2 regions of the Staphylococcus pasteuri genome follow, and region 1 is predicted to be linked to the other one. Evidence: predicted binding sites of a transcription regulator. Region 1 holds the regulator's gene; the other holds the start of a gene.

What was found. The regulator LexA, encoded in region 1, represses DNA repair genes until DNA is damaged. The targets are predictions, from matches to a motif close to CGAACATATGTTCG.
Region 2: the regulator LexA is predicted to act here: its motif matches at 10,323-10,336, upstream of uvrB (excinuclease ABC subunit UvrB).

Annotation. Positions count from the first base shown of each region.
Region 1 covers NZ_JAUOQO010000005.1:82,612-99,663, reverse strand. The annotation lists gene Q4528_RS06865 (homoserine dehydrogenase) at 1-1,172, shown strand, start outside; gene thrC (threonine synthase) at 1,178-2,239, shown strand; gene thrB (homoserine kinase) at 2,241-3,155, shown strand; gene Q4528_RS06850 (Cof-type HAD-IIB family hydrolase) at 3,209-4,012, shown strand; gene Q4528_RS06845 (hypothetical protein) at 4,124-4,438, opposite strand; gene Q4528_RS06840 (amino acid permease) at 4,636-6,087, opposite strand; gene Q4528_RS06835 (catalase) at 6,298-7,815, shown strand; gene rpmG (50S ribosomal protein L33) at 7,894-8,043, shown strand; gene rpsN (30S ribosomal protein S14) at 8,244-8,513, shown strand; gene guaC (GMP reductase) at 8,671-9,648, shown strand; gene Q4528_RS06815 (CAP domain-containing protein) at 9,662-10,687, shown strand; gene lexA (transcriptional repressor LexA) at 10,880-11,503, opposite strand; gene sosA (DNA damage-induced cell division inhibitor SosA) at 11,647-11,880, shown strand; gene Q4528_RS06800 (DUF896 domain-containing protein) at 12,059-12,292, shown strand; gene tkt (transketolase) at 12,426-14,414, shown strand; gene Q4528_RS06790 (YneF family protein) at 14,628-14,870, shown strand; gene Q4528_RS06785 (CcdC family protein) at 15,068-15,535, shown strand; gene sbcD (exonuclease subunit SbcD) at 15,642-16,766, shown strand; gene sbcC (exonuclease subunit SbcC) at 16,826-17,052, shown strand, end outside.
Region 2 covers NZ_JAUOQO010000002.1:101,265-118,316, forward strand. The annotation lists gene rapZ (RNase adapter RapZ) at 1-98, opposite strand, end outside; gene trxB (thioredoxin-disulfide reductase) at 274-1,215, opposite strand; gene Q4528_RS02640 (tetratricopeptide repeat protein) at 1,280-2,719, opposite strand; gene Q4528_RS02645 (acyltransferase) at 2,738-3,220, opposite strand; gene lgt (prolipoprotein diacylglyceryl transferase) at 3,228-4,064, opposite strand; gene hprK (HPr(Ser) kinase/phosphatase) at 4,072-5,004, opposite strand; gene uvrA (excinuclease ABC subunit UvrA) at 5,277-8,117, opposite strand; gene uvrB (excinuclease ABC subunit UvrB) at 8,125-10,110, opposite strand; gene Q4528_RS02670 (CsbA family protein) at 10,450-10,677, opposite strand; gene Q4528_RS02675 (YfbR-like 5'-deoxynucleotidase) at 10,683-11,324, opposite strand; gene Q4528_RS02680 (COG3942 and LysM peptidoglycan-binding domain-containing protein) at 11,527-12,324, opposite strand; one part of gene prfB (peptide chain release factor 2) at 12,727-13,761, opposite strand; one part of gene prfB (peptide chain release factor 2) at 13,763-13,834, opposite strand; gene secA (preprotein translocase subunit SecA) at 14,121-16,655, opposite strand.

The DNA.
Region 1 (17,052 bases):
TAGTTATCAAACATATACTTGTTAGGGATAAGTCAAAAAAGCGACCGCTAAATATTAGCCAATATCACTTAACTGACGATGTTAATGAAATTTTAGAAGATGATTCTATTGATATTGTCGTTGAAGTAATGGGTGGTATCGAACCAACAGTTGATTGGCTTCGTACTGCATTGAAAAATAAAAAGCATGTTATTACGGCAAATAAAGATTTATTGGCTGTACATTTAAAATTGTTGGAAGATTTAGCCGAAACTAATGGCGTTGCATTAAAATTCGAAGCAAGTGTAGCAGGTGGAATTCCGATTGTGAATGCAATCAATAATGGATTAAATGCTAATAACATTTCAAAATTTATGGGTATTCTGAATGGAACATCAAATTTCATTCTTTCAAAAATGACTCAAGACCAAACATCATTTGAAGATGCTCTTGAAGAAGCAAAGCGTCTCGGTTTTGCAGAAGCGGATCCTACTGATGACGTTGATGGTATTGATGCCGCTAGAAAAGTTGTTATTACATCTTATTTATCATTTAATCAGGTAATTAAGTTAAATGAGGTTAAATTAAAAGGTATTAGAGAAACAACATTATCTGATATTAATGCAGCTAAATCTTTAGGATATAAAATCAAATTAATTGGTAAAGGTACATATAGTAATGGAAAGGTTAATGCATCAGTCGAACCGACGTTGATCGATGAAAATCATCAACTTGCTGCAGTTGAAAATGAATATAATGCAATATACGTTATCGGTGATGCTGTAGGGGACACAATGTTTTATGGTAAAGGTGCTGGAAGTTTAGCTACAGGTAGCGCAGTTGTTAGTGATTTACTAAATGTAGCATTATTCTTTGAGTCGAATTTACATACACTACCGCCTCATTTTGAATTGAAAACAGAAGAAACTAGAGAAATGATGGATAATGATAAAGCAGTGTTAAAACAAGAAAAACTTAACTTCTATGTTGTTCTTAAAGCACAACACAATTCTGAAGAAAAGTTAGAAAATGAACTCAAAGCACATTTACCGTTCCATAAATCATTGAAAATAACTAAAAGAGACGGAGATACATTTGCAACGGTTATTATAGGGTTAGATCAATCACCAGAACAACTATTAAATGACGCAGGATTTGAAGTAAGTAAAATTTATCCTGTAGAAGGGGTTTAATTTTTATGAAAAGATGGCAAGGATTAGTTAAAGAATTCGATACGTATTTACCGGTAAATGAAAACACACCTCATTTAACATTGAACGAAGGAAACACACCTTTAATTTATTGTGAAAACATGTCTGAAATGTTAGGTATAGAATTATATGTAAAATATGAAGGTGCAAATCCTACTGGTTCTTTTAAAGATAGAGGAATGGTAATGGCTGTAACTAAAGCCAAAGAACAAGGTAAAAAAATCGTGATTTGTGCTTCAACAGGTAATACATCTGCATCTGCAGCGGCTTATGCAGCAAGAGCTGGTTTAAAAGCAATTGTTGTAATTCCAGAAGGTAAAATTGCTTTAGGGAAATTATCTCAAGCCGTTATGTATGGTGCAGAAATTGTTTCTATTGAAGGAAACTTTGATGAAGCCTTAGAAATTGTTAAAGAAATCGCTAAAAATGGAGATATTGAACTAGTTAACTCTGTGAATCCATTCAGAATTGAAGGTCAAAAAACAGGTGCCTTTGAATTAGTAGAACAATTAGACGGTCAAGCACCAGATATTTTATCTATTCCAGTAGGTAATGCAGGAAATATTACAGCTTATTGGAAAGGTTTCAAAGAATATCATGATAAAAAGGGTAGTCAACTTCCACAATTATTTGGTTTCCAAGCTGAAGGTGCATCACCAATTGTTCAGAATAAAGTGATTAAAAATCCAGAAACAGTAGCGACTGCCATTCGTATCGGTAACCCTGCTAGTTGGGATAAAGCTACAAATGCATTACAAGAATCTCAAGGTTTAATTGACAGCGTTACAGATGAAGAGATATTAGAGGCATATCAAATGATGACTTCTAAAGAAGGTGTGTTTAGTGAACCAGCAAGTAATGCATCTATAGCTGGACTTATTAAACTTCACCGTGCAGGACGTTTGCCTAAAGGTAAAAAAGTAGTCGCTGTTCTAACTGGAAATGGATTAAAAGATCCTGATACTGCCATTTCTTTATTAGATAATCCTATTCAACCACTTCCAAACGATAAAGAAAGTATCATTAAATATATTAAAGGGGCTCTTTAAAATGGAAGTAATATTAAAGTTGAAAATTCCCGCTTCAACAGCAAATTTAGGTGTTGGTTTTGACTCAATTGGTATGGCTTTAAATAAGTATCTGTATATGGATATAAAAGAGATTCAAGGTGATCAATGGGAATTTAACTACTTTAATGAAGAATTAGAGACTTTACCTAAAGATAATTCAAATTACATCTATAAAGTTGCACAATTAGTTGCTAAAAAATATCAAGTTGAATTGCCAGCTTTAAATATTGATATGAGAAGTGATATACCTTTAGCAAGAGGTTTAGGTTCTTCAGCTTCAGCATTAGTAGGTGCGCTATATATTGCTAATCATTTTGGTAATATTCAATTATCTCAATATGAATTACTTCAATTAGCGACTGAAATAGAAGGTCATCCTGATAATGTTGCACCTACAATTTATGGAGGTTTAATATCTGGTTATTACAACTCAGAATCAAAAGTAACAGATGTTGCTCGAATAGATGTACCTAAGGTAGATGTTATATTAACGATTCCTCCTTATGAACTTAAAACTGAAGAATCACGTAAGGCATTACCAGATACATTTTCCCATGCTAATGCTGTCAAAAATAGCGCGATAAGTAATACAATGATTTGTGCGTTGATACAACACAAATATGATTTAGCTGGAAAAATGATGGAACAAGATGGTTTTCATGAACCATATAGACAGCATTTAATTCCAGAATTTGAAAAGATTAGAAATATTTCTAAAGCACACCATGCATATGCAACCGTAATTAGTGGAGCTGGACCGACTGTACTAACTTTGAGCCCTAGGGAACATAGTGGTGAAATAGTAAGAACGTTAAAGAATGAAATGTCGCATTGTATTTCAGAATTAGTAACGATAAATGAGGTTGGTGTAATTGAAGAAGTAGTGTACCAATAAGCTCGTTTTGATGTAAAATATAGATAAGTCATTGAAAGGAGATTCGGAATAATATGAGCAAATATAAAGTAGTTGTTATGGATATGGATGACACACTAATGAATAGTGAGAATAAGGTATCTCCAGAAACACAATCTTATCTTATCGACATTCAAGACAAAGGTTACAAAGTTGTATTAGCATCCGGACGACCAACAGAAGGTATGATTCCCGTTGCGAGAACTTTAAAATTAAATGAACATGAAAGTTATATTATTAGTTATAATGGTGGTAAAACAATTAACATGATTTCTGAAAAGGTAGAAGTAAGTAAAACCGTTTCGAAAGAGAACTTCGATGAAATTGTCGATTACTGTAGAGAAAAAGGATTTTTAGTATTAACTTATGACGATGGACATATTATTTATGATGGTGAACATGAATATATGAATATTGAATCTGAACTTACCGGACTACCTATGAAACGTGTTGATGATATTAAATCATATATTACACATGGTGTACCAAAAGTAATGGGTGTTGATTATGTTGGTAATATTACTGAAGCACGTATTGATTTAAATGGTTATTTTAATGAAGAAATTGACGTTACAACTAGTAAACCATTCTTCTTAGAATTTATGGCAAGAGACGTTTCAAAAGGGAACGCAATTACTGCTTTATGTGAAAAATTAAATATATCACTTGAGGAAGTTATCGCATTTGGCGACAGTTTAAATGACCAATCTATGTTAGATGTTGTAGGATATGCTGTTGCAATGGGTAATGCAAGTGACGAGTTAAAAGAAAAAGCGGATGAAGTCACATTAGATAATGATTCGAATGGTATACCACATACTCTAAAAAAACTACTATAATGTAAATAAATAGACTTAGGTATTTTTAAGGATAATTAAATAGCGTTAAATAATGAATGCTATCAACCTAATCCAAGTAAAGATACCTAAGTCTATTTTTGTCTATTGAATTTATTTAGCTGTGTGAGTCCAATCTTTTTTTCCTCTATAGCGCTTAACATGTGCATAAACTTGATCTGCTGCATAGTCAAGGTTAGTATATACAGTTATAGTAAAAGCTGATTGGTTATCTTGAAATTTTTCCTCTAAATATACTTCTTTAAGATGTGTGAATAAGTTACTCATTTGGTCATGATTTAAACTTGGGTATTCTCTTAATGTATTTTTTACTAATTGACCATTCTTTTCCTCTAAAGCTTGTACAACAATTACAAAACGTTCATCATTTTTAATCACATCATCGAACAAATTTGTTTGACCAATCATTTTAACCACCTCTAAGCCTTATTTCTTAATTTTATTATACATGATTACGAGCGCTCAGAAAATAAAGATTAACTAGGAATTAATTGTAATTTATTGATTATTGTATAGAAAATTTAAATAAAAATACCTTCCAATTAAAAACCTATAAATCGGCTTGAATTGAAAGGTATAAAATATTTAAACTATAGATATATTAACTATTCATTTTTAAAGATATGAGAACTTAAATCCATATTTTCAAGTTTTACAAATTTAGTTTTCTTAATGAGTTTATGGACAATGAAAATAATTGCCAAAATAATGAGTGGTGTAAAGTTTCGAATAACACTTACCCAATCTCCTGAAACAATACTTCCAAATGAACTACCAAATAATAAAAATAGTAAAGTTGCTATAACTATAATTGGACCAAATGGATAAAATGGAGCTTTATAAGGTAACAACTCATTAATGTTTTTACCTTGCTTTTTAATTGCACTGCGTACTCTAATTTGTGCCCAGATACTTGATCCCCAAACGACGATGACCATTGAGCCAATAATATTTAATAAATTGAATACCGCATTCGAATTAAAATTAGCATATATAACTACTGCTACAACTAAAATATAAGTAGTTAAAATGGCTCTAATTGGTAATTTCGTTGTTTTATTTAATGTTTTAAAGAATTGAGGTGCTTGTTTATCTACACTTAACGAATAAAGCATTCGACTTGTAGTATAAATACCTGAATTTGCTGCTGATAGTAGTGACGTTAGTATTACAGCATTAATAACTGAAGCTGCAAAGGCGATACCAATTTTATCAAATACAATCGTAAATGGACTTTGTGTTACAGATTGGCTTTCGTTTAATAGCAATGGATCAGTATATGGGATTATAGCGGCAATAACTGCTATAGATAATACATAGAATAATAAAATTCTCCAAAATACTTGCTTAATTGCTTTAGGCATGGATTTACTAGGATCACTAGATTCTCCAGCAGTAACTGCGACCACTTCAGTCCCACCAACAGAAAAGCCAGCAACTAATAAAACACTTAAAATACCAGAAATACCACCAACAAAAGGTGCTTGTCCTTTAGTATAATTTTCAAAGCCATATGTATGGCCGCCTAAAATACCAAAAATCATTAATAATCCCAATATAATAAATACAATAATAGTAACTACTTTGATGAGAGATAACCAAAATTCAGTTTCACCAAAAGCTTTTACTGAAAAGATATTTAAAAGTAAGAGTAGCGTTATAAAAATTAGGCTCCAAGTTAATGGGCTAAAGAAATTGAAAACATCCCAAAATTTTAAAACATTAGAAGCTACAATAACATCTACACTAGTTACGAGTGTCCACATTCCCCAGTATAACCATCCCATGGTAAAACCTAGTGACGGATCAATAAATCTAGATGAATAAGAACTAAAAGAACCAGATACCGGGTAGAAGGTAGCTAATTCTCCAATTGATGACATTAAGAAATAAAGCATAATCCCAATTAATAAGTAGGCTAGTATAGCACCACCAGGTCCTGCTTCAGAAATGACACTACCAGTAGCGACGAATAATCCTGTTCCAATGGCGCCACCGATAGCAATCATGGTTATGTGTCTGGAGGTTAAACCTCTTTTCATATTATTATCTTCCATATACTGTCTCCCATCTATTTTAAATATATCCATCATTTTAAGTCTTTTGAACCTAGTATTCAATACTAATTAGCACTTTAAAGTGAAAAAACAACAAATTTTCTGATAATTCTAAATAAAATGAGTAGTTTTAGTTTCTTTTTTTGAGGGAATACTTTATAATAGATATTAAATTATAATTATTCTAATTTATGTGGAGGGGATATACACATGTCCAAACAAGATGGAAAATTAACAGGTTTATTTGGAGCACCTGTATCAGATAGAGAAAATAGCATGACAGCTGGCCCACGTGGACCATTAATGATGCAAGATATATACTTTTTAGAACAAATGTCTCACTTTGATCGTGAAGTTATTCCAGAAAGACGTATGCATGCAAAAGGATCAGGCGCATTTGGTACTTTTACTGTAACGAATGATATTACTAAATACACAAGTGCTAAAATCTTCTCAGAAGTAGGTAAACAAACTGAAATGTTCGCAAGATTTTCTACAGTTTCAGGAGAAAGAGGCGCAGCAGATGCTGAACGTGATATTCGTGGATTTGCTTTAAAATTCTACACTGAAGAAGGTAACTGGGATCTAGTAGGGAACAATACACCTGTATTCTTCTTTAGAGATCCTAAATTATTTGTAAGTTTAAACAGAGCAGTTAAAAGAGATCCTAGAACAAATATGAGAAGTGCACAAAATAACTGGGACTTTTGGACAGGATTACCTGAATCATTACATCAAGTTACAATTTTAATGTCTGATAGAGGTATTCCAAAAGATTTACGTCATATGCATGGTTTCGGTTCTCATACTTATTCAATGTATAACGATAAAGGCGAACGTGTATGGGTTAAATATCACTTCAGAAGTCAACAAGGTATTGAAAACTTATCTGATGATGAAGCGGCTAACATAATTGCTACAGATCGTGATTCATCTCAACGTGATTTATTTAATGCCATTGAAAATGGAGACTATCCTAAATGGAAAATGTATATCCAAGTGATGACTGAAGAACAAGCTAAAAATCATAAAGATAATCCATTCGATTTAACTAAAGTTTGGTACCACGGCGATTATCCTTTAATCGAAGTTGGAGAATTTGAACTTAACCGTAATCCTAATAACTATTTCCAAGATGTAGAACAAGCTGCATTTGCGCCAACTAACATTGTACCTGGTTTAGACTTCTCGCCAGATAAAATGTTACAAGGACGTTTATTCTCTTATGGAGATGCTCAACGCTATAGATTAGGCGTAAACCATTGGCAAATTCCTGTTAACCAACCTAAAGGTGTAGGCATTGAAAACTTATGTCCATTTAGTCGTGACGGTCAGATGCGTATTTTAGACGATAACCAAGGTGGTGGACCTCACTACTATCCAAATAATCAAGGCGTATATGATTCTCAACCAGAATTCAAAAAGCCTGCTTTCCCTGTAGACGGTGATGGTTATGAATATAATCAAAGACAAGATGATGATAATTACTTCGAACAACCTGGTAAATTATTTAGATTACAATCTGATGAAGCGAAAGAGCGTATCTTTACAAATACAGCGAACGCTATGGATGGTGTAACTGAAGATGTGAAACGTCGTCATATCCGTCATTGTTATAAAGCTGACCCTGATTATGGTAAAGGTGTAGCGAAAGCATTAGGCATTGATATAAATACAGTTGATTTAGAAGGCGAACAAGACGAAACTTACGAAAATTTTAATAAATAAAATTGAAGATTGCGCACAAAACAAATTTATGATAAAATTTTAAATCGTAAGTATTCCTAATTAGAAAGGGTGTTTAACGTGCGCGTAAATATCACATTAGCATGCACAGAGTGTGGCGATCGTAACTATATCACTACAAAAAATAAAAGAAATAATCCTGAGCGTATTGAAATGAAAAAATACTGCCCTAGATTAAATAAATATACGTTACATCGTGAAACTAAATAAATCTTATCTTTCAAATACGACAATTTGAAATGGCTTAAGAGATCTTTTTCATTGGGAAAAGGTCTCTTTTTTTTCTACAAGAAAATGTCATTTTAAAAATAAATATGTTTGCTATAGAACTTTTAGATTTGCAAATTGAGAAAATCGTGCTAATATATAAAGCGTAATTATTACGATTTATAAAAAGAGAGGTAATGGAAATGGCTAAAAAATCTAAGATTGCAAAAGAACAAAAAAGACAAGAACTTGTAGATAAATATTTTGAATTAAGAAAAGAATTGAAAGCTAAAGGTGATTATGAAGCATTAAAAAAATTACCACGTGATTCATCACCAACAAGTTTAACTCGCAGATGTAAAGTGACAGGAAGACCAAGAGGCGTATTACGAAAATTTGAAATGTCACGTATTGCTTTTAGAGAACATGCACATAAAGGTCAAATACCAGGTGTTAAAAAATCTAGTTGGTAAAACTAGTCCTAAAGTCCATTTACAAGAACAATAAAACAATGTACAGTTAATAAGGATAATGAATTTCTGAATAAAACAACTGATAAAACTATGATTATTCGGATTTTAGCTATTTATCCTAATATTATTGTTTTTAAAAAGGGGCTATTTAATTAATATGAAAATATTTGATTATGAAGACATACAACTAATACCAAACAAATGTATTGTTGAAAGTAGATCAGAATGCGATACATCGATAAAATTTGGTCCTCGTACCTTTAAACTTCCAGTAGTACCAGCTAATATGCAAACAGTAATGAATGAAGAATTAGCTCAATGGTTTGCTGAAAATGATTATTTTTATATCATGCACCGTTTTAATGAAGCAGCTAGAATTCCGTTTATCAATAAAATGCAACAAAATAATCTATTTGTATCCATATCAGTTGGCGTAAAGAAATCAGAATTTGACTTTATTGAGCAGTTATCAAATGAAAATTTAACACCCGAGTATATTACTATTGATATCGCTCATGGTCATTCAGATTCGGTAATTAATATGATTAAACACATCAAAACGAACCTACCTAATTCTTTTGTTATAGCAGGAAACGTAGGAACACCTGAAGGCGTAAGAGAATTAGAAAATGCTGGTGCTGATGCTACAAAAGTTGGTATCGGTCCGGGACGTGTATGTATTACAAAAATAAAAACTGGATTTGGTACAGGTGGTTGGCAATTATCTGCACTTAATTTATGTAGTAAAGCAGCTAGAAAACCTATCATAGCAGATGGCGGATTACGTACACACGGTGATATCGCTAAGTCTATTCGATTTGGTGCTTCTATGGTAATGATAGGATCACTATTTGCAGCACATGAAGAATCTCCTGGAGAAACTGTTGAATTAGAAGGTAAGCGATATAAAGAATATTTTGGTAGTGCGTCAGAATTCCAAAAAGGTGAACATAAAAATGTTGAAGGTAAAAAAATGTTTGTTGAACATAAAGGTTCATTAAAAGACACTTTAAAAGAGATGCAACAAGATTTACAAAGTTCTATTTCTTATGCAGGTGGCAAAGATTTGAAATCTCTTCGAACAGTGGATTATGTCATTGTTAGAAATTCAATTTTTAATGGGGATAGAGATTAATATCATACGGTAGGTGGCTAAAATTAAAAGATTTCTAGTATTTTTTATATTCTTCTTGTGTCTCGTTATTTTCTTACCATTAAATGAGTTCAAATTTACAGAGCATTTACAACAAGAAGTTAGAGAGCAAGTTGATCAATGGGCATATGGTAATTCAAATGAAGAAGACTTAAGCTTAGATGTTCCTGACAAACAAGAATTTGCGATTAATAATATTCAAATGAATATGACAAAAAAAGACGTTGAGGATAAATTAGGTAAAGAAAAACGCATAACTTCCAATGAATACGGTACACATTGGTATACGTATTATGATAATGATTATAATCAATTCATAATGATTAGTTATATTAAAAATCGTGTCAATGGCATGTATACGAATCAAAATTTAATATCTTCACAGTCTAAAATTAAATATGCTACACCTAAAAAGGCAGTTCGAGATCGTTTAGGTAAACCTATAGAAGAAATAAGTAAAGGTAACAAACGTTTTGAAGTTAAAAATGACGAGTACGATATTTTCCATAAAAATCACATTTACACAACAGTATTTTACGATAAACATGAAAAAAATGGCGTAACAGCTTTATATCAAGTGAGTGAAGCTATGGAAAATAGATTACAAGAACAATATGGTGCACCTTCCAAATCATTAGAAAAGAGTTTTGAATTACAAAATTTTGACATCGTAAATGCTGAACGTAAACAACATCAATTACCAACTTTAAAATATTCAGCTTCAGTTTCTAATACTGCTAGAAAGCATAGTCAAGATATGGCGGACAATAACTACTTTGATCATACAGATTTAAAAGGGAAATCACCTTTTGATCGTTTGAAAGATGATCATCATGATTTTAGTTCTGCTGGTGAAAATTTAGCGTATGGACAACAAAGTAGTATATTTGCACATGAAGGATTAATGAATTCATTAGGTCATCGAAAAAATATTTTAAATGATAGCTTTTCTACTTTAGGCGTAGGTGTTGATTTTAATGATCGTCGACAACCGTATTGGACAGAAAATTATACTGGTTAATCGTTTAGAGTTAATCATCTTTGGGTAATAATTAGTTGTAAGGAAGTAGATAGAATGTCAACTAAATCAAAACAACAACCTGATATCTTAGATAAAGTAAAAGAAGTTTTAAAAAAGAATCAAAATAAAAAGGATTAGGCAATCGCCTAATCCTTTTATTATTTATAGGGGGGTTATGAGCATAAAATATGATTACATTTCTCTATATAAACCGATAACTTTACCAACTACTATGACATTGTCTAAATAAATTGGATCCATTGTGCTATTTTCAGGTTGCAATCTATAACGATTTTTTTCTTTGTAGAATCGTTTAACTGTAGCCTCATCATCTTCTGTCATAGCAACAATAATATCTCCATTTTCAGCAATTGTTTGACTACGAACAATTACTTTATCTCCATCTAGAATACCTGCTTCAATCATACTATCACCTACAACATTTAATATGAAAATATCACTGTTATGTGTAGATGTTAAATGTTCGGGTAGTGGGAAATACTCTTCAATATTTTCGACTGCTGTAATTGGAATTCCGGCCGTTACTTTACCTATAACAGGAACGTGAATCGTTTCTTCCATATTAATATTGTCGCCTAATTGTTCGCTAACAATTTCAATTGCTCTCGGTTTAGTAGGGTCTCGTCTAATGTAACCTTTTTCTTCTAATCTTGATAAATGACCATGAACAGTCGAACTCGAAGCTAATCCTACAGCCTCTCCGATTTCTCGAACACTCGGTGGATACCCTTTTGATTGAACAATATGTTTAATGTAATCATATATTTCACTTTGTCTTTTCGTTAACTCTCTCATATATAGGCACTCCCTAATTTTATTTGATTATATTATAGCATCTACATAAACAAAAAACAAACGTTTGTTCGTTAAAGTGTTGACATGGAACATCTGTTCTGTTAAATTAATAATACAAACAAACGTTCTAGGAGTGAGATGCAATGTTAACAAAACAAACAAAAACATTTTTAACTTATATATCAGTATTTTTAATATCTTGTCTTATTTTTCTAGTATTTTTCTTAAGCGTTAACCAAAATGAGCATTCAGAACAAACGTACGAAATGACAGACCATGAAATACATCAAAATGTTAATCATAATACTAATCAATCTTTAAATAAACAAGATGATAGCGAACAAAATTCAGGATCAGTGTTCGCATCAATTAACTAATATCATATTTAATAGTTTATGTGAGCGTAACGATTTGGTTACGCTCCTTTTTTTGTTATATTTTACAAAAGGTATATACACAGAATAAATCCATTTTACTTATTGAAATAATATGTAGTAGGTTATTTTCTAACAAATTATCAATTTAAACGATTAACAAACGAAAGTAGGAGCTAAAATGTCTAATAATTTAAATATTGATAGAATTAATGAATTAGCTAAAAAGAAAAAAGAAAAAGGTTTGACCAATGAAGAAGCAAAAGAACAATCTAAATTAAGAAAACAGTATCTTGATTCATTTAGAAAAGGGTTCAAACAACAACTTGAAAGTACTAAGGTCATTGATCCTGAGGGAAATGATGTTACTCCTGAGAAATTAAAACAAATTCAACGACAAAATAAAGAAAAATAGAATGCTAATTACTGAATTTTAAATATAGATTAATATGGAAAATTAAAAATTTTTCAGATTTTTCTTTATGAATTTATATTAAAATAAGTTATAATTGGCATTAAGTATTATTATTAGAAGGGAAGAATATATAATGTTCAATAAAGAAGATCAATTAGCAATCGATACAATTCGTGCATTAAGTATCGATACAATAGAAAAGGCCAATTCAGGTCACCCAGGTTTACCAATGGGAGCAGCACCAATGGCTTACACACTATGGACAAGACACCTAAATTTCAACCCACAATCTAAAGACTATTTCAATAGAGACAGATTTGTATTATCTGCAGGTCATGGTTCTGCTTTATTATATAGTTTATTACACGTTTCTGGTAGTTTAGAAATGGATGAACTAAAACAATTTAGACAATGGGATTCTAAAACTCCAGGTCACCCTGAATTCAGACACACTGATGGTGTAGAAGTGACAACAGGACCTCTTGGTCAAGGATTTGCAATGTCAGTCGGAATGGCTTTAGCTGAAAGTCATTTAGCTGGTAAATTTAACAAAGATAACTATAATGTTGTAGATCATTATACTTATGTTCTAGCTTCTGATGGGGATTTAATGGAAGGTATTTCTCATGAGGCTGCATCATTTGCAGGTCATAATCAATTAGATAAATTAATCGTATTATATGATTCAAATGATATTTCATTAGATGGAGATTTAGATAAAGCATTCTCTGAAAATACTAAATCTCGTTTCGAATCATATGGTTGGAACTACATTTTTGTTAAAGATGGTAATGATTTAGAAGAAATTGATAATGCAATTAATAAAGCTAAATCTCAGCAAGGTCCAACAATCATTGAAGTTAAAACTGTAATTGGTTATGGCGCGCCTAATAAATCAGGTACAAATGGCGTTCATGGTGCTCCTCTAGGCGACGAAGAACGTAAATTAACTTTAGAAGCTTATGGATTAGACCCTGAAAAGAGATTTAATGTACCACAAGAAGTTTACGACATTTTCAATTCAACAATGTTAAAACGTGCTAATGAAAATGAAGAAAATTGGAAAAATAAAGTTGAAGAGTATAGTAAAGCTTATCCTGAATTAGCGGAAGAATTTAAATTAGCTGTAAGTGGTAAATTACCTCAAGATTACAGAGAAGCTTTACCTAAATTTGATGCAGATCATAATGCAGCTTCACGTGCAGATTCTGGTGAAGTTATTCAAGCGTTAAGTAAACATGTACCTTCATTCTTTGGTGGTTCAGCTGACTTAGCTGGTTCAAATAAATCAAATGTTAAAGAAGCTAAAGATTATGATAAAAATAATCGTGACGGTAAAAATATTTGGTTTGGTGTTCGTGAATTTGGAATGGGCGCTGCTGTTAATGGTATGGCTGCACATGGAGGCTTACATCCATATGGTGCAACATTCTTCGTATTCAGTGACTACCTAAAACCAGCTTTACGTTTATCTGCAATTATGGGATTAAATTCAACATTTGTATTTACACATGATTCCATCGCAGTTGGTGAAGATGGTCCAACACACGAACCAATTGAACAATTAGCTGGATTACGTGCAATTCCAAATATGAATGTGATTCGTCCTGCTGATGGTAATGAAACTAGAGTGGCTTGGGAAGTTGCTTTAGAATCAGAAGGCACTCCAACATCATTAGTACTTACACGTCAAAATTTACCTACTTTAGATGTTTCTGAAGAAACTGTCGAAGAAGGTGTACGTAAAGGTGCATATATTGTATATGAATCTAAAGAAACTCCTGAATATCTATTATTAGCAACTGGTTCTGAAGTAAGCTTAGCAGTAGAGGCTGCAAAAGACTTAGATGCTCAAGGTAAAGGTGTTAGAGTTGTTTCTATGCCAAACTGGTTCGCATTCGAACAACAATCTGAAGAATATAAAGAATCTGTTATTCCTTCAAATATTACTAAACGTGTTGCTATTGAAATGGCTTCAACACTTGGTTGGCATAAATATGTTGGAACACAAGGTAAAGTTATTGGTATCGATGGCTTTGGTGCAAGTGCTCCTGGCGATTTAGTAGTTGAAAAATATGGATTTACTAAAGAAAATGTTTTAAACCAAATTCGTGAATTTTAGTTAATCAATAATTTAAACTCAAATAAACTGCTAGTTAAGCTTATGCGAAACTAACAGTTTTTAAATGTTAACTTTAATATTCAAAAGTACATTTAATATATATTGAAAATTTGTTATTATTTTTGATGTGCGTTATTTTAAGATACAAATTTGTCTTGAAATAAATATTTGAATCTAGTAAAATTCATTAGGATAAAGAAAGTGGGTGAAACAATGGCAATTTGGTTAGCAATTATTTTAATTATAATAGCATTAATCGCAGGTTTAGCTGGTGGTTTCTTCTTAGCAAGAAAATATATGATGGATTATTTGAAAAAAAACCCACCTATTAATGAAGAAATGCTACGTATGATGATGATGCAAATGGGTCAAAAACCTTCTCAAAAGAAAATCAATCAAATGATGACTATGATGAACAAAAATATGGACCAAGGCATGAAAGGTCAAAAAAAATAAGATAAATATTAGTGGGGATTAAGTCAATGTTAACGTTGATTTAATCCCTTTTTTTATGGAGAATGAGAAAACAAGTTAATTTATAAAATAGCTAGAATTTATTAATTTAAAAACTATGAAAATGACTTGATTTAATGATATACTAACACGTGATTAAAAAGAGTATTAAAGTTTAGAATATATGAGAAGGTGTAAGCGTGGCATATTTAGTATTTTCTATAGTAGTTGCATTCTTTATGGGTGCAATTGTTATTGTGATTCGAATGAAGGCACAAAAATTCCCAGTTAATGAAAAGAAAATTATATTGCCTCCATTTTTTATGGCAACAGGTGCTCTAATGTATGTAGTACCATATTTTAGATTGACTAGTACCGAGATTTTAGAGTCACTTATTTTAGGTGTACTTTTCTCAACAGTGTTAATTTGGACATCTAGATTTGAAGTTAAAGGTAGCGAAATTTATATGAAACGATCAAAAGCGTTTCCGATTATCTTAATTTCTCTATTAGTTATCCGTACTGTTCTAAAAATCTTTATTAGTAACGAAATCGATCCAGGTGAGATAGCGGGTATGTTTTTCTTATTAGCATTTTGTATGATAGTACCATGGAGATTAGCAATGTATTATCAGTATAAAAAAGTAAAAAAATCAATTGTTCATTAAATATATTATAGCCACTTATCTTTAGAGATGAGTGGTTTTTTACTTGATATATAGATTAAAAAATTATAAAATAGTTACGAACAAACGTTCTATTTGGAGGTAAAAAATGAAAATAATTCATACAGCAGATTGGCATTTAGGGCGAATTTTGAATGGTAAGCAATTGTTAGAGGACCAAAGGTATGTATTAGAACAGTTTATAAAGAAAATGAAAGATGAAGAACCTGATGTCATCGTTATTGCAGGAGATTTATATGATACTACTTATCCAGGTAAAGAAACGATAAAACTATTTGAAGAAACAATTTCACAACTTAATATTGAAATGAAAATACCAGTAGTTATGATAAGTGGAAACCATGATGGAAAAGAACGTTTGAATTACGGGGCAAATTGGTTTGAACATAGTAACTTATATATTAGAACAAAATTAGAAAGTATGATTGAGCCTATAAATATTAAAGGAGTTAATTTTTATACATTACCATTTGCGACAGTAACAGAAGTGCAACACTTTTTTAAAGATGAAACAATTCAAACACATCAACAAGCACTTGATAAATGTATAATGTATATGTCAAAAACGCTAGATAAGAGTAGCATTAATGTTTTAATTGGTCATTTAACTGTCCAAGGTGGCAAAACATCAGATTCTGAAAGACCATTAACTATTGGAACTGTAGAGACAGTGGAAAAAAGATCGTTTGATATATTTGATTTTGTACTATTAGGTCACCTACATCATCCATTTAGTATTAATGAAGATAGAATTAAATACAGTGGTTCACTTTTGCAATATTCATTTTCTGAAGTTGGACAACCTAAAGGTTATCGTGTTGTTAAATTTAATAATAAAGAAAATATAAATGATTATTTCGTTCCAATAGAACCAATGAGAAAGTTAGAAATAGTAGTTGGAGATTACGAAGATGTTATTCAAGAAAAGGTAGATATTACTAATAAAAATAATTACATACATTTTAGATTGAAAAATATGTCTCATATATCAGATCCAATTATCAATTTGAAACAAATTTATCCCAATACACTGGCATTAACTAATGAGACATTTGAATATTATGATGCAATCGACCAAATTGAAATAAAACAGGAAAGTGATATTTCGATTATAAATAAATTTTATGAAAACATAACCAATGAACAACTGAGTGATATTCAAGAAAAGAAAATTAATCAAATTATTAATAATTTGATGAGAAAGGAAGATTAATTAAATTGAAACCTGCTAAGTTAACTTTAACTAATTTTGGACCTTTCTTAAATGAAACAATAGATTTTCATAAAATAGATCAAAATCAATTATTTTTGATAAGTGGTAAGACCGGTTCTGGTAAAACAATGATATTTGATGCCATAGTATATGCGTTATATGGGGAAGCTTCAACTAAAAATAGAAAAGAAAGTGATTTAAGAAGTCATTTTGCTGATGGTAATTCAGCCATGCAAGTTACTTTTGAATTTGAACTAAATAACAAAATCTTTAAAATAGTTCGAAC
Region 2 (17,052 bases), on a different contig from region 1:
TCTTCTAGACTTTGAATCACTAAAGATTTTCCTGCACCAGATAATCCAGTGACAACAAGTAATTCACTTTTCCCAATTTCTTTTTCAGAATTTACCATTTTATCGGTTCACCGCCAGTTCAGTTGATATTCATATATTAATAGGTTCATCATACCACACTCATTTTCACAAAGGAATGTAATCAATACTTATAAAAAAGCTAGAACAACAAATGGATTATCATTGTTATAATCCTCCTATTGCTCTAGCTTTATTTCTTGTTATAAACGATATTTAAGCTTCTAATTTATCTTTAATACTTTCAATATAATCAGCCGCACTTTGTGCCGCAATACTACCATCACCTGTTGCTGTTACAATTTGACGTAAACCTTTATCTCTTACGTCGCCTGCAGCATAGATACCAGGTACATCTGTACTCATATCAGCTTGAGTTACAATATAACCATTTTCATTTGTAATACCTAAATCAGTGAATGGTGCAGTTAATGGTTTCATACCAATATAAATAAATACGCCATCTGCATCGTATGTTACTTCTGAACCATCTTTAGTTGACTCTAAAGTTACTGATCCTACTTTGCCATCTTTGTCATTTATTGTTTTTAATGTATGGCTCCAAATAAAATCAACTTTATCATTTTTAAATGCACGATCTTGTAAAATACTTTGTGCGCGTAATTCGTCTCTTCTGTGGACAATCGTCACTTTATCAGCAAATTTTGTTAAGAATGTACCTTCTTCAACTGCTGAGTCACCACCGCCGATAACAAATAAACGTTTATTTTTGAAGAATGCACCATCACATACTGCACAATAACTTACGCCACGTCCGCCTAATTCTTGTTCACCTGGTACGCCTATTTTTTTATATTCAGCACCAGTTGAAATAATAACTGCATGTGCAGTAATTTCTTTGTTTCCTAAATTAACTACTTTATAGTCGCCTTTATCTTCTATTGATTTAATATCACCATATTGATAAGTAGCGCCAAATTTTTTCGCATGTTCAAACATTTTTGTAGATAAATCTGGTCCAGTAATCATTTCAAATCCTGGAAAGTTTTCTACCTCTTCTGTATTTGCCATTTGGCCACCTGGCATACCACGTTCAATCATAACAGTGTTTAAATTTGCACGTGATGCATAAACTGCAGCCGTCATACCAGCAGGGCCTGCACCTATAATTGCTACATCAAAATCTACTTCAGTCATTTACTTGCCCTCCTACTTAATAATCATTAAACGCATTATATATCAAAATAAGTATTTCATAAATTTATATGCTCAGAATATAAGTTATCGTTTTATCAAGTTTATAATTACTAATATCAAACCATTCTTTTATTTGCTTTTTAGTCAATTTTTGGTTGGTATGTTGATAATACAAATATAAGAACGCACCTAAATATCTATCTAATTCTGTTAAATCAGCTTGATCTGCAATAATTGATTCAGCTTGATCTATCCATTGAACAAATAAAGATGTATCATTTCTAAATTCATCAAATTGATATAATTTGACCATGCCACGATGTATGAAATCTAATTTATTTAGTGTCAAACCTTGAACTAAGTATGTTAAATATAGTTTCTCATAATCATTCATCGTTTCTAATACGGCCCAAATTTCTTCTGTAATCATTATTTCTTTACCATTCAATTGATTCAACAAGAATATACCATATAATCTATAATGACTATCGTCGTCCATTAATAAAGGTAAAATACGTTGATCAAATACATGTTTACTTTCTTCAATTACCCATGGTGGAAAACCTACATCAACTTTAGAAATTTGTAATAACTTGTTCCAAAATTGAATACTTTCATCTTTATTTCCTAGGTAATAATAATTGTAGCTTAAGGCATTAAACATTTGAATAGAAGCAAATTTCCCTTTTTTATATAAAGGAAGCAATAATTTTTGAGAAGCATGATATTGTTTCAAATAACTTAAGACAATACCTAATTTAAAACTTTCATCGTCATTCATTGGCATGACTTTGTTTAAAATATTTAAGTAACGCTTATATTTATCCATATCATTTGTATTGTAAAGTAGTAACGTATAATGACACAGTGCATGAACATCTGAATTATCTTCATTTAGTAACTCTTCAAACATGTCCTTTGCTATATCATATTCGCCTAAATATAAATAACACATCGCTAATAAATTTTTTATCACTCGATGATTTTGAATATCTTCATCTTGATTTAAAATATAAGTTCTCGCTTCTTCTAAACGTCCCTGTGAAAATAAAAATTGAAATAATAGTTGTACTGCAAATAGTTGTGCTTCGATTTCTATTTGATGTTCGTTTGAATACGACACATCGAATGTTTGTTCAAGCTCATCTCGGAAATCTTGATCATCTGTAATTAATACATAATTAATACCAAACAAGAATGCCTTGTTTGGTTCATTTAATTCAATGTTTAACTGACTCAACTCATAAAAACTATCTGCCTTACGTCTATCATTTATAATATTTTCATAAAATACCTTTTCAGCTTGGCTTCCAAAACCTAGTTTTAGTAAACATTGAGCATAGTTTAATTGAATATCAAAATCCTCAGGTGACAATTCTAGCACTTTACCGTAATAATCGACTGCTTTTTTATAATCTTGTTGCTTCCACTTCTGATTAGCCATTTTACGATAAAACGGTTCATCAAAAGCCATTGAAATAATTTTATTGTTTTTATCTGCCAAAGATTGTCACCTCCATCTTTAATTTATTTTTATAGGATTACCAATCGCATATGCGCAATCTGGCACATCTTTTGAGACAACTGTTCCTGCACCAATGGTGACATGACTTCCAATAGTTACTCCAGGAAGTATTGTCACATTAGCACCTATTAATGTATTATGACCTATTTGAACTTTACCATATTTAAATTCATCCACTAAAATTTCGTGCGTTAATATTGTAGTATTATAACCAATCACACTATTGTTGCCAACAGTTATTAATTCGGGATAAAACAAATCTGGTACTACTTTATATGCGAATACAGTTTGTTTGCCAATATTCATTTTTAAATACTTACGATAGATAACATTTTTTAATTTTAAATTTGGCATTACTCGACAAATTTCAATTATTAATGTTTGTTTAAACACTTTTGGAAAACGTATTAGTCGATATATTTGCCATAATGGATTAATCGATGATTTTTGATATCTATCATGTGTTTGGAGTTTTCTCATTGAAAATCTACACCTTTTGCTTTGGCCAACTTAATGGACCAGCATTTTTATAAACAGGTGGTTGAAATTTATATCGTCTATAAATAATTAAAATAATACTAATAATGATAAGTATAACCGATACTAATTGTGCCACTCTTATATGACTTGTCAACATCAAGCTGTCTGTTCTAAGTCCTTCAACAAAGAAACGACCTATTGAATACCAAATTAGATATAAGAAGAATGTTTCTCCTAGTTTCAAATGCTTTCTAATCGAAATTAATAAGATAAATCCTAACACATCCCATACTGATTCGTATAAAAATGTTGGATGATAATAATGACCATCAATATACATATTATTAATAATAAATCGAGGTATATGAAGTTGTTCCAAGAATGTTTTAGATACTATACCGCCGTGTGCTTCATGGTTCATGAAATTGCCCCATCGTCCAATACCTTGAGCTAAAATAATACTCGGTGCGACAATGTCTCCAATTTGGAATGGGTTTATATTTTTTAATTTACATACGATAACTCCTGTAATAAAGCCACCTATTAATCCTCCATGGATAGCTATACCGCCATGCCATATTTTAGGTATTTCTCCTGGATTTTGCATGTAATATGGCCATTGGAATATTACAAAATATATACGAGCTACAATAAAACCAAATATGGCACAATAAAAGATAACATCTACTAATGTGTCTTTATGTAGACCAACTCTCTTCAAAGCTTCTTGTGCTACAAAATACCCTATTAAGATACCACAAGCAATTATAATTCCATACCATCGTATTTGTAATGGACCTAGGTGAAATGCGACAGGATCAATATAACTCAAAGTTAAATCCATAAACTAATTACTCCTCACTTTTATGACTGTTACGAACAATTTCATCATTAAGTCGTTCGCTAAATTCTTCTGCTGTATTTATTCCCATAATATTTAAACGATAGTTCATAGCAGCAACTTCAATAATAACTGCAACGTTTCGTCCAGGTCTTACAGGAATTGTTTTTTTCGTGATTTCAGTATCTAAAATACGTAAAGTCTCTTCGTTTAAGCCGACTCTATCGTATAACTTTTCTTTATCCCAGTTTTCTAAATTAATATTTAAACGGATTTGTTTTTCAGTTAAAATTGAGCCCGCCCCAAATAATGTCATCACATTAATGATTCCTAAACCACGTATTTCTAATAAATGTTCTATTAATTTTGGTGGTTTACCTATTAATTCATCTTTAGTAATTTCTCTTATCTCAACATTGTCATCAGCAACTAATCTATGTCCTCTTTTAACTAATTCTAATGCTGTTTCACTTTTACCGATACCAGAGTCACCAGTTATGAGAACACCTACACCATAAACATCAACTAGTACGCCATGTAATGATGTTGTTTTTGCTAGTTCATGTTCTAAAAATGTAGTTAATCTACTCATTAAACTTGTCGTTGCATCTTTAGCAACAATAAGTGGTGTATTTAATTCTTTTGCTGATTCAACTAATTCTTCAGGAGGCTCTAATCCTCTTGTTACTATAATTGCAGGTGTATCTGGTCGACATAATTTTCTCATTCTTCCTTGACGTTCATCATCTGGAAGTAAATTATAAAATGATAACTCAGTCGTACCTAATAATTGTATTCTGTCTGAAGCGTAATGTGAGAAGTAACCAGCCATTTCTAAACCAGGTCTAGAGATATCTGTGTTTTTAATTGGTTTATTTAATCCTTCTTCCCCAGCTATTAATTCTAATTTTAATAATTCAACTAATCTTTCAGTTGTTAACATGTGTTCACCTCTATTTGAAATGTTACTACAATTTCGCTTTCTTTAATCATATCAAAAATCAAACTACTTTCTATATCAAAAAGTTACGCTTATTTAATATTTAGAAAATACGCTCTATAAATTAAGCCTTATTGAATACTTTATTATGTATATTGTTTTTGAAAAATGTGTATTCTTTTTAATTTGGATGATAAATATCTACATTTAAAAAAGATGATTCCAGTATACTCTGAAATCACCTTAATATAAATTATAACATCATTCTTTTATGATTAATCTTTATTTCTATCTCTTTCTAATACAGTTTTTAAATATTGTCCTGTATAAGAGTTTTCTACATTCGCAATGTCTTCAGGCGTACCAGTAGCAACGATCGTTCCACCACCATCGCCACCTTCTGGGCCTAAATCAATAATATGATCTGCAGTTTTAATGACATCTAAGTTATGTTCAATAATCACAACAGTATCACCATTTTCAACAAGACGATTTAATACCTTTAATAATCTGCTAATATCATCTACATGTAAACCAGTTGTTGGTTCGTCTAAAATGTAAATGGAACGTCCTGTAGAGCGTTTATGCAATTCTGATGCGAGTTTAACACGTTGTGCTTCCCCACCAGATAAAGTTGTTGCTTGCTGTCCTAATGTGACATATCCTAAACCAACATCTACTAATGTCTGTAGTTTACGTTTAATCTTAGGTATATTTTCAAAGAAATGAGTTGCATCTTCAGCAGTCATTTCTAAAACATCAGCAATATTTTTACCTTTATATGTGACTTCAAGTGTTTCTCTATTATATCGTTTACCGTCACATACCTCACAAGGAACATAAACATCTGGTAAGAAATGCATTTCTATTTTAATAATACCGTCGCCTTTACAAGCTTCACAACGTCCGCCTTTAACATTAAAACTAAAACGACCTTTTTGATAGCCACGTATTTTAGCTTCATTGGTTTGAGCAAAAACATCTCTTATATCATCAAACACGCCTGTATAAGTTGCTGGATTTGAACGTGGTGTTCTACCAATCGGTGATTGATCAATATCGATGATTTTATCTAATTGATCTATGCCTTTAATAGAATCATATTCTCCAGGTTTCACTTTAGATTTATTAATTTTTTGTGCTAGAGATTTATATAACATTTCATTGACTAATGAACTTTTACCTGAACCTGATACACCTGTCACTACAGTCATTACTGATAGAGGGAAATCAACATCTACATTTTTTAAGTTATTGCTTTTAGCACCTTTAATACTAATTTTCTTTTTCGTAACTTCCCGACGATATTCAGGTACATCAATTTTCTTCTTACCACTTAAATATTGTCCAGTTAATGAGTTTTTATCTTTCATCACTTGTTTTGGTGTACCTTGTGCAACAATTTCACCACCGTGACTACCAGCACCTGGACCTACATCCACTAAATAATCTGCAGAACGCATCGTATCATCATCATGTTCTACAACAATCAATGTATTGCCTAAATCCCGCATTTCTTTAAGTGTGTTAATTAGACGATCATTATCACGCTGATGTAAACCTATTGAAGGTTCGTCTAAAACATAAAGTACACCTGTTAAACGAGACCCAATTTGTGTTGCTAATCGAATTCGTTGTGCTTCACCACCAGATAATGTTCCAGAAGCACGGTTTAATGTAAGGTATTCAAGCCCAACATTATTTAAGAAAGCTAGACGTGAAATAATTTCCTTAAGAATTTGATTTGCTATTGCTTGGTCTTGTTCTGATAGTTCAATGTTTTGATAATATTTCAATGCTTCTTTAATCGAATCTTGAACAACTTCGCCTATATTATATCCACCAACATAAACAGACAATGCTTCTTTACTTAAACGCTTGCCATGACAAGTCTCACAAGGTAACTCGGTCATGTATCTACTCATCATTTCACGAGTATATTCTGATGGTGATTCATGATATCGACGATCAATATTATTAAGAACACCTTCAAAGACCATTTTTCTTTTACGTTTGCCACCACCAAATCGTTGGTTAAAGGTAAACTCTATTTCTTTATCGCCTGAGCCATGCATTAATATATTTTTCTGTCTGTCGGTAAGTTTTTTATAAGGTTTATCCATATTAATTTTATAAACTTCACAGACACGTTTTAGTAAAGTTGGATAAAAATCTGAACTTGTTGGCTCCCAAGGTTCAATGGCACCTTCGTTTAGTGTTTTGTTTGGGTCAGGTATAACTAAATCCATATCGACTGTTAATCTTTGACCTAACCCATCACAAGTAGGACAAGCACCAAATGGGCTGTTAAAACTAAACATTCGTGGTTCTAATTCGCCAATTGAGAATCCACAAATAGGACATGCATGATTTTCAGAGAACTTTAGGTCTTCTCCATCAATTACATCAACTGTTAAACTTCCTTCAGATAATTCAAGTGCTGTTTCTATAGAATCTGCTAGTCTTGTTTCAATTCCTTCTTTAATTACTAGTCTATCAACAACAACTTCTATAGTATGGTTTTTGTTTTTATCTAAATCTGGCACTTCATTAACATCAACAATTTCTCCGTCTACTCGTAAACGTACATAACCTTTTTTGCCAATATCTTCGATTAGCTTTTCATGACTTCCTTTACGATGTGAAACCACAGGAGCTAACAATTGAATTTTTGTTCGCGTTTCTAATTCTAATATTCTATCTACCATTTGTTGAACAGTCTGTGACTCTATTTCAATATTATGGTTTGGACAATAAGGTTTACCCACTCGAGCATATAATAATCTGATATAATCGTAAATTTCAGTTACGGTTGCAACTGTAGATCGTGGGTTCTTACTTGTTGTCTTTTGATCAATGGAAATAGCCGGTGATAATCCTTCAATAGTATCTACATCTGGTTTATCCATTTGACCTAAAAATTGTCGTGCGTATGCACTTAATGATTCTACATATCTTCTTTGGCCTTCTGCATAAATAGTGTCAAAGGCTAATGAAGACTTACCTGAACCTGAAATACCTGTCATTACAATTAATTTGTCTTTAGGTAATTCAATATCGACACCTTTTAAATTATGCGCTCTTGCACCTTTCACTACTATGGATGGTTCTCTCATTTAATTGTCACCCTTCTGATTTTAATTCAAATAACATATCTCTCAGTTCTGTTGCTTTTTCAAAGTCCAAATCTTTAGCTGCTTTTTTCATTTCTTTTTCTATATTTTCTATCGTTTTTTGTCGTTCTTTTTTAGTCATTTTCTTAGGTAGTTCAGTTTGTTTATTTTCATTTGTTTCGTCATTTTCAACAGTAGCACTAATAACGTCATGAATTTTCTTATTAATTGTTTTAGGCGTAATACCATATTTTTCGTTATGCGCTGTTTGTATTTCACGACGTCTTTGTGTTTCATCAATGGCGTATCTCATTGAATCTGTAATTTTATCAGCATACATAATTACTTCGCCTCGATCATTACGTGCTGCTCGTCCAATTGTTTGAATTAATGAGCGATTAGAACGTAAAAATCCTTCTTTATCCGCGTCTAAAATGACTACTAAAGAAACTTCAGGAATATCTATACCCTCTCTTAGTAAATTAATACCAACGATGGCATCATATGTACCCATTCTTAAATCTCGAATAATTTCTATTCTTTCAAGCGTTTTAATTTCTGAATGAAGATAATTTACTTTAATACCCGCTTCTTTCATATAGGTAGTTAAGTCCTCACTCATTTTTTTCGTCAACGTTGTAACAAGTACTCTTTCATTCTTATCAATTCTATCTTGAATTTCACTTAACAAATCATCAATTTGGTTTTCTGTTGGACGTACATCAATTTTCGGATCTAGTAATCCTGTAGGTCTAATAATTTGTTCGACCATTTCATCAGTATGTTCTAGTTCGTATGGTCCTGGCGTTGCTGATACATATACTAATTGATTTGTTTTTTCTTCAAATTCTTCAAATTTTAGTGGTCTGTTATCTAAAGCACTTGGCAATCTGAAACCATGATCAACTAAAACTTGTTTACGCGCTCTGTCACCATTATACATCCCTCTAACCTGAGGCAATGTTACGTGAGATTCATCGATCATAATTAACCAATCATCACCAAAGTAATCTAATAATGTATAAGGTGTAGAACCTAATGGTCGTAATGTTAAATGAACTGAATAGTTTTCGATACCTGAACAGAAGCCCATTTCCCGCATCATTTCTAAATCATAATTTGTACGTTGTTCTAATCTTTGGGCTTCAAGTAATTTATTTTCATCTCTTAATTCTTTTAATCGTTCTTCCAATTCTTTTTCAATACGTTCGATTGCTACTTTCATTTTTTCTTCACGAGTAACGAAGTGAGATGCTGGGAATATAGCAAAATGCTCACGTTCTCTAATAACTTCGCCAGTTAAATAGTTAACCTCTCTAATTCGATCTACTTCATCTCCGAAAAATTCCACTCGAATACACATTTCTTCTCTAGATGCTGGGAAAATTTCTACCACATCACCGCGGACTCTAAATGTACCCCTTTGGAAATCTATATCATTTCTAGTATATTGTACATCTACTAATTTTCTTAGTAATTCGCTGCGTTCCATTTCCATACCAACGCGGACGCTAACAACTAAATCTTTATATTCTTCTGGGTTACCTAAACCATAAATACAACTTACACTAGCAATGATGATAACATCGTCTCTCTCAAACAATGCACTTGTCGCAGAGTGTCTTAATTGATCAATTTCATCATTAATAGAAGCATCTTTTTCTATAAAAGTATCCGTAGATGGTACATATGCTTCAGGTTGATAGTAATCATAATAACTAACGAAATATTCCACTCTATTTTCAGGGAAAAATTCTTTGAATTCACTATATAATTGGCCAGCTAATGTTTTGTTATGTGCGATTATCAATGTAGGTTTACCAACTTGTTGAATCACATTACTCATTGTAAATGTTTTACCCGTACCAGTTGCACCAAGTAATGTTTGATGTCTTTTACCTTCTTCAACACCCTTTACAATTTTCTTTATAGCTTCAGGTTGGTCACCTTGTGGATCAAACTCTGAATTTAATTTGAATGGATAATGTTCGACCATTACGACATACGCCTCCTAAGTTGTTTGCATCTAAAATCTATTACTTATTATTAATTGAGTATCTTTGAAAGAGTGTTACTCCTACTATACGAATTTATTAATCTATTTCCCTTATTATTTATTAGTCATGCATCAGTCTGTTCTTATAAGTATACATGGGATTATTTATTCATAATTTATTATCTATTTTAACAAATTTTCACCACGAAATACAAACATTTGTTCGCTAAAATTTTTATATTATATGATAAACAAAAAACAAACATAGTTAACGAACTATGCTTGCTTTCTAAACTAATATTTATTTATCATGATGGTTAATTCAGTGTATTGTTTCTGTTATTCTTCTCTTTTGTGAAATTCTAATTGATCTATGATTAAATATCCGGCTAGCAATGATACAACATCTATAAAGATAATCCATTCATTGTGGAAAAAACCTTTATAAATTGACGTAGCTATTAATATTAAAGTTACGGAAGTACCAATCCATTTATTTTTAGTAACTACACTAAAGAGAACGATTAATATACAAGGAAAAAATGCAGCACATGCATACCAAATCATTTATTTCACCTGTTTCTTTTATTAAGTATTGTCATTGTCGTTTCACGTAATTCAGTTCTTGGGATAAAGTTTTCAGTTAACATTTCAGGAATTACATTATCAATAAAATCTTGAACAGAAGCTAAATGATCGAATTGCATAATCGTTTCTAAACTCATTTCATATATTTCGAAAAATAATGGTTCGGGATTACGTTTTTGTATTTCTCCAAACGTTTCATAAAGTAAATCAATTTTATCTGCTACAGCTAGTATTTGACCTTCTATAGAGTCATCTTTACCTTCTTGTAGTCTCAACCTATAAATATCACGATATTGAGAAGGAATTTCCTCCTCGATAAAGTTCTCTACCATTTCTTCTTCAACTTGAGAAAAAAGCATTTTCAACTCTCTACTAGCATATTTTACAGGGGTCTTGATATCTCCAGTAAACACTTCTGCAAAATCATGGTTCAAAGCTTTTTCATACAAACTTTTCCAGTCAATGACATTACCATTATATTCTTCTACAGTACCTAAATATTGTGCTATTTTAGTTACTTTAAATGAATGCGCAGCTACGTTATGTTCAAAATATTTAAATTTGCCAGGCAACCTAATAAGCTTTTCCAAATCAGATAATCTTTTATAATATTGATGAATGCCCATTGTGTGATGCCTCCTTTATATTTAATCATAGATGAAGACTTATTTTTTATTATACCAATCATCGTTATGATTAAAAGTAATATCCTAATATCGTTTTCAAAACCTTCACTTAGTACACAAAATATTGATAAAAAATGAGCAGCAATACAATAATTTTAAATCATTGTATTACTGCTATTTTAATCCTATTAAATGTTAAAGATTAGTGTATATAATTATAACTTCCTGGATTTGTGATTGTTCTATATGATTTAACATTAAATCCACCGTTCCAGTTCATTTCAGAAACTGTAAGTGTACCATTACTATTTACCTTTTCAACAACACCTACATGCCCATATCCTCCAGCACCATTAGTACCTGGATTAGATTGGAATACTGCTCCTGCAACTGGAGTATTGTTTACTGTGAAACCTGCATTTCTAGCGCTGGTAGCCCAGTCAGCAGCATTACCCCAAAGGCTACCAATTGGTTTGCCTAATTCAGCACGTCTATTAAATGCATAATAAGTACAATTACCAAATGCATATAAGTTCCCAGAATTACTTATTGAATGTAAACCATTTGAACCTTCATACGATGGTTCTGCTGTATATTGTACTTGAGGTGCTGATACTTGTGGCACATTATTATATTGTGTACTTGCTGATGGAATTGGTTCTTCAGCTTCGAATTGATTAGAGCTATATGATGTATTTTGAACTTGGTTTGCTAATCCTGTTGGCGATACTACAATAATATCTCCAGGGAAAATTAATGGTGTTACTCCAGGATTAAGTTTATACAATTCGTCTAAAGTAATATCATGATCTAAAGCGATTTGATACAACGTATCACCTGATTTGACGATATATTGGCTCGTGCTGTCAGCTTCAACTGCTGCTACATTCTGAGATGCATTAACATTAGATATAGATGTTTGTTCTTGAGCGTCTGCAACATTACTTAATGCAATAAATGCAGCTGCTGATGATAATGATACTAAAAACGTCTTCTTCATTAATATGTCATTCCTTTGTTGTAAATTCTAATTTGATGAATTTAATATACCACAATATTATTTTAAAATGAGTAATGTTAAATTGATGTAATATAATATTTATACACAATAATATAAACTTGCCATATATATTTCATTACAAATTCATTAGTATCAGTCATCCCATTAATTTTTTAGGCTATTTTTACACCTAGTCAAAATATTACTGAGTAATATTACAAACTACTAATTGCATAGAGTTATTTAGTTATAGTCTTTTTCAAATATACGTATTTGCGTTATTAAAATGGATTTCAAAACATTTAACTACTACATACTTAAAAAATTATAAATTAAAAAGGCGCTTATCACGTAAGCACCTTTCAAAATATTATTCCAATTGTTGCCTATTTAACTTATAACTTATTTATCCATTTGCCATCTTAAATACGATTCAATAAATGGACCAATATCTCCATCCATTACAGCATCTACTTTACCAGTTTCTTCATTGGTACGATGATCTTTTACCATTGAATAAGGATGGAATACATATGAACGAATTTGACTTCCCCATCCTATTTCTTTTTGTTCTCCACGAATTTCTGCCATTTCTTGTGCTTGTTCCTCTAATTTAAGTTGATATAATTTTGATTTCAACATTTTCATAGCTGCTTCACGGTTTTTAATTTGTGAACGTTCATTTTGGTTATTAACAACAATACCAGTAGGATGGTGGGTAATTCTAATTGCTGATTCTGTTTTATTAATATGTTGTCCACCTGCACCAGATGCTCTAAATGTATCAACTGTAATGTCATCAGAATTAATTTCGATTTCAATTTCATCGTTATCAAAGTCTGGAATAACGTCACAAGATGCGAATGATGTATGACGTCGACCTGACGAATCAAAAGGTGAAATTCTAACTAACCTATGCACACCTTTTTCAGCTTTTAAATAACCATAAGCGTTATGACCTTTAATTAATAATGTCACACTTTTCACTCCTGCTTCATCACCAGGTAAATAGTCAACTGTTTCTACTTTGAAACCACTCTGTTCACAATAGCGTTGGTACATTCTTAATAACATACTCACCCAATCTTGTGATTCAGTGCCACCTGCGCCAGGATGTAGCTCTAAAATAGCATTATTCGCATCATATGGACCGTCTAACAGTAATTGTAATTCGAAACGATCAATATCTTCTTTAAATGCAACGACGTCATTTTCTAATTCTTGTTTCAAGTCTTCGTCATAATCTTCTTGTAAAAGTTCAACAGTTGCTGACATATCTTCAACAGCTTCGTCTAATTTATAATAACCATTAACGATAGATTTCAAAGCGTTATTTTTATCTATAATATCTTGTGCTTTATTTTGATTGTCCCAAAAATTAGGTTCAGTCATCATTTCTTCATATTCCTGTATATTAGTCTCTTTATTTTCTAAGTCAAAGAGACCCCCTAATTTGACTTAAATTGTCTTGATACGAATCTATATTTCGTTTGATTTCTGATAATTCCATAATGTCTCTCCTATTTCACTTGTAGTTTGATTTATTGTTTTAACATAAATATTATTTTTAATTAATCTTAAATAAACAGATACATCATTTTTATACATTTATATTCTATCATATTCAAGATTAAGTGCAGTGTATGATAAATAAACGTGTCATCAAAGAGATGAATGCTTGCTAACAGCATTTAACTCTTCTTTAAACTCCGTTTTTTTAAATTCTACAAAAAGTGAAAGCCTGAGACAATTATGCCCCAGGCTATCAAATATTATTGTCATTGTTTTACACAAAATTATGCTTGACCATGGCAATTTTTATATTTCTTGCCACTTCCACAAGGACAAGGGTCATTACGACCTATTTCTTCACCTTTAACTATAGGTTTTTGTTTAACTTTTTCTTTACCATCTTCAGCTGATGCATGTTTTGCTTCACCAAAATCAGTTGTTTTATCACGTTCAATGTCATCTTCAACTTGTACTACTGATTTCAAAATAAATTTACATGTATCTTCTTCGATATTTTGCATCATTATATCGAATAATTCATGTCCTTCATTTTGATAATCACGTAATGGATTTTGTTGTGCATATGAACGTAAATGAATACCTTGACGTAATTGATCCATTGTATCAATGTGATCTGTCCAATGACTGTCAATTGAACGTAATAAAATCATTCGTTCGAATTCGTTCATTTGATCGCCAAGTGTTTCTTTTTGTTCAGCATAAGCTTTTTCAATTTTAGCCCATACCACTTCGAAAATATCTTCAGAATCTTTACCTTTAATTTCTGATTCTTTTAATTCGCCTTCTTGTAAGAAAACATCATTTATATAGTTAATAAATGGTTGATAATCTAAGTTTTCTTCTTCTTCGTTAATATGATAGTTAATGCCTCGTTGTAATGTTGAACGTAACATTGCATCTACAACTTGTGAGCTATCTTCGTTATCAATGATATCGTTTCTTTCTTTATAAATAATCTCACGTTGTTTACGTAACACTTCATCATATTCTAGGATACGTTTACGTGCATCAAAGTTATTACCTTCAACACGTTTTTGTGCGGATTCTACAGCTCTTGAAACCATTTTAGATTCAATAGGTGTAGAATCATCCATACCTAGTCGGTTCATCATTTTTTGTAAACGTTCTGAACCAAAACGTACCATTAGTTCATCTTGTAGTGAAAGATAGAATCGGCTATCACCATTATCACCTTGACGACCAGAACGACCACGTAATTGGTCATCAATACGTCGTGATTCATGACGTTCTGTACCTATAACCGCTAAACCACCGATTTCTTCAACGCCGTCACCTAGTTTAATATCCGTACCACGACCTGCCATGTTTGTGGCAATCGTTACAGCGCCTTTTTGACCTGCTCCTGCTACGATTTCTGCTTCACGTTCATGGTTTTTAGCGTTTAAAACGTCGTGTCGAACGCCTCGTTTTTTCAATAAGTTTGAAATATATTCTGACGTTTCAACAGCTACAGTACCTAATAGAACTGGTTGACCTTTTTTGTGTTTTTCAACTACATCTTCTACAACTGCATCAAATTTACCTTTTTGACTAATATAAATTAAGTCTGATTTATCGACACGTTGAACTGGTTTATTAGTAGGAATTTGAGTTACTGTCATATTATATATATTTCTGAACTCTTCTTCTTCTGTTTTAGCTGTACCAGTCATACCAGCTAATTTATTGTACATTCTGAAATAGTTTTGGAATGTGATAGATGCCATTGTCTTAGATTCATTTTGAATTTGAACGCCTTCTTTAGCTTCTATCGCTTGGTGTAAACCTTCAGAGAAACGTCTACCAGGCATTGTACGACCTGTGAATTGGTCTACGATAAGTACTTCTCCATCAACAACCATATAGTCAACGTCACGTTGTAACGTAACATGAGCTCTTAATGCTGTTGTAATGTGACTAATAATATCTACGTTTTGTACATCATATAGATTATCAATTTTGAACATACGTTCAGCTTTGTCGGCACCCTGTTCTGTTAAGTTTACAGATTTAGTTTTTTCATCATATTTATAATCTTCATCCGCTTTAAGCATTTTAGCGAATACATTTGCTTGAGTATATAAAGATGTTGATTTTTCAGCTTCTCCAGAAATAATTAATGGTGTTCTTGCTTCATCAATTAAAATAGAATCGACCTCATCGATGATAGCAAAATGAAGTGGTCGCATTACACGTTCTTCAGCATAATTTACCATGTTATCTCTTAAATAATCAAAGCCTAATTCATTATTAGTACTATATGTGATGTCTTGAGCGTATGCTTCACGTTTTTCTGTCGTTGTTTTACTGTTTAAGTTTAAACCAACTGTTAAACCTAGGAACTCATACAATTCAGCCATTTCTTGACTTTGGAAACTAGATAAGTATTCATTGACAGTGATAACATGCACACCACGACCTGCTAATGCATTTAAATATGTAGGCATTGTTGCAGTTAATGTTTTACCTTCCCCAGTTCTCATTTCGGCAATATCACCATTATGAATCGCAATACCACCCATTACCTGAACCTTGTAAGGAATCATATTAAATACACGTTTTGAACCTTCTCTTACAAGCGCATATGCTTCAGGTAATATTTTATCTAAATAATCATTTTGTTTTTTTACATCTTCAATTTTAGAAAGTTCTTCTTGAAATTCTTTCGTTTTATTACGTATCTCTTCATCAGTTAAAATAGCTGTATCTTCTTCTAATGCGAGTACTTTGTCAGCTAATTTCCCTAGTTTTTTCGTTTCTTTTTTATTGCCGTCAACAATTTTTGATAAAAATCCCATTCTGTTCGCTCCTTTAGCTAAAAAACTGTTTGGCTTTCAACAATTTATCTTACCATTTATACATTTAGAATTATACTTAAATACTCATTCGGATATCTAATTATCCTTTATCAATGACGTAAATATTTTTTGTCTTTAAGGCTTACATACTTTACGCTATTTTCTTCATAAATTCAAACATCTAAATTTTAGTTAGCATGATGCTATGTTTATGTTGAATCTAATGAATTGTCAACAAGTTAATTCTAACATGTTACTATGTATTATTTCTCGTCTCAAATAAATAAACTTCGCATAAATTACGAAATTTATTATACGGTATATGAAATTCGTTATTTTCAATAATGGTTAACGTTGTATGATATGTGAGACTATATATAAATAAGCATTATTTACC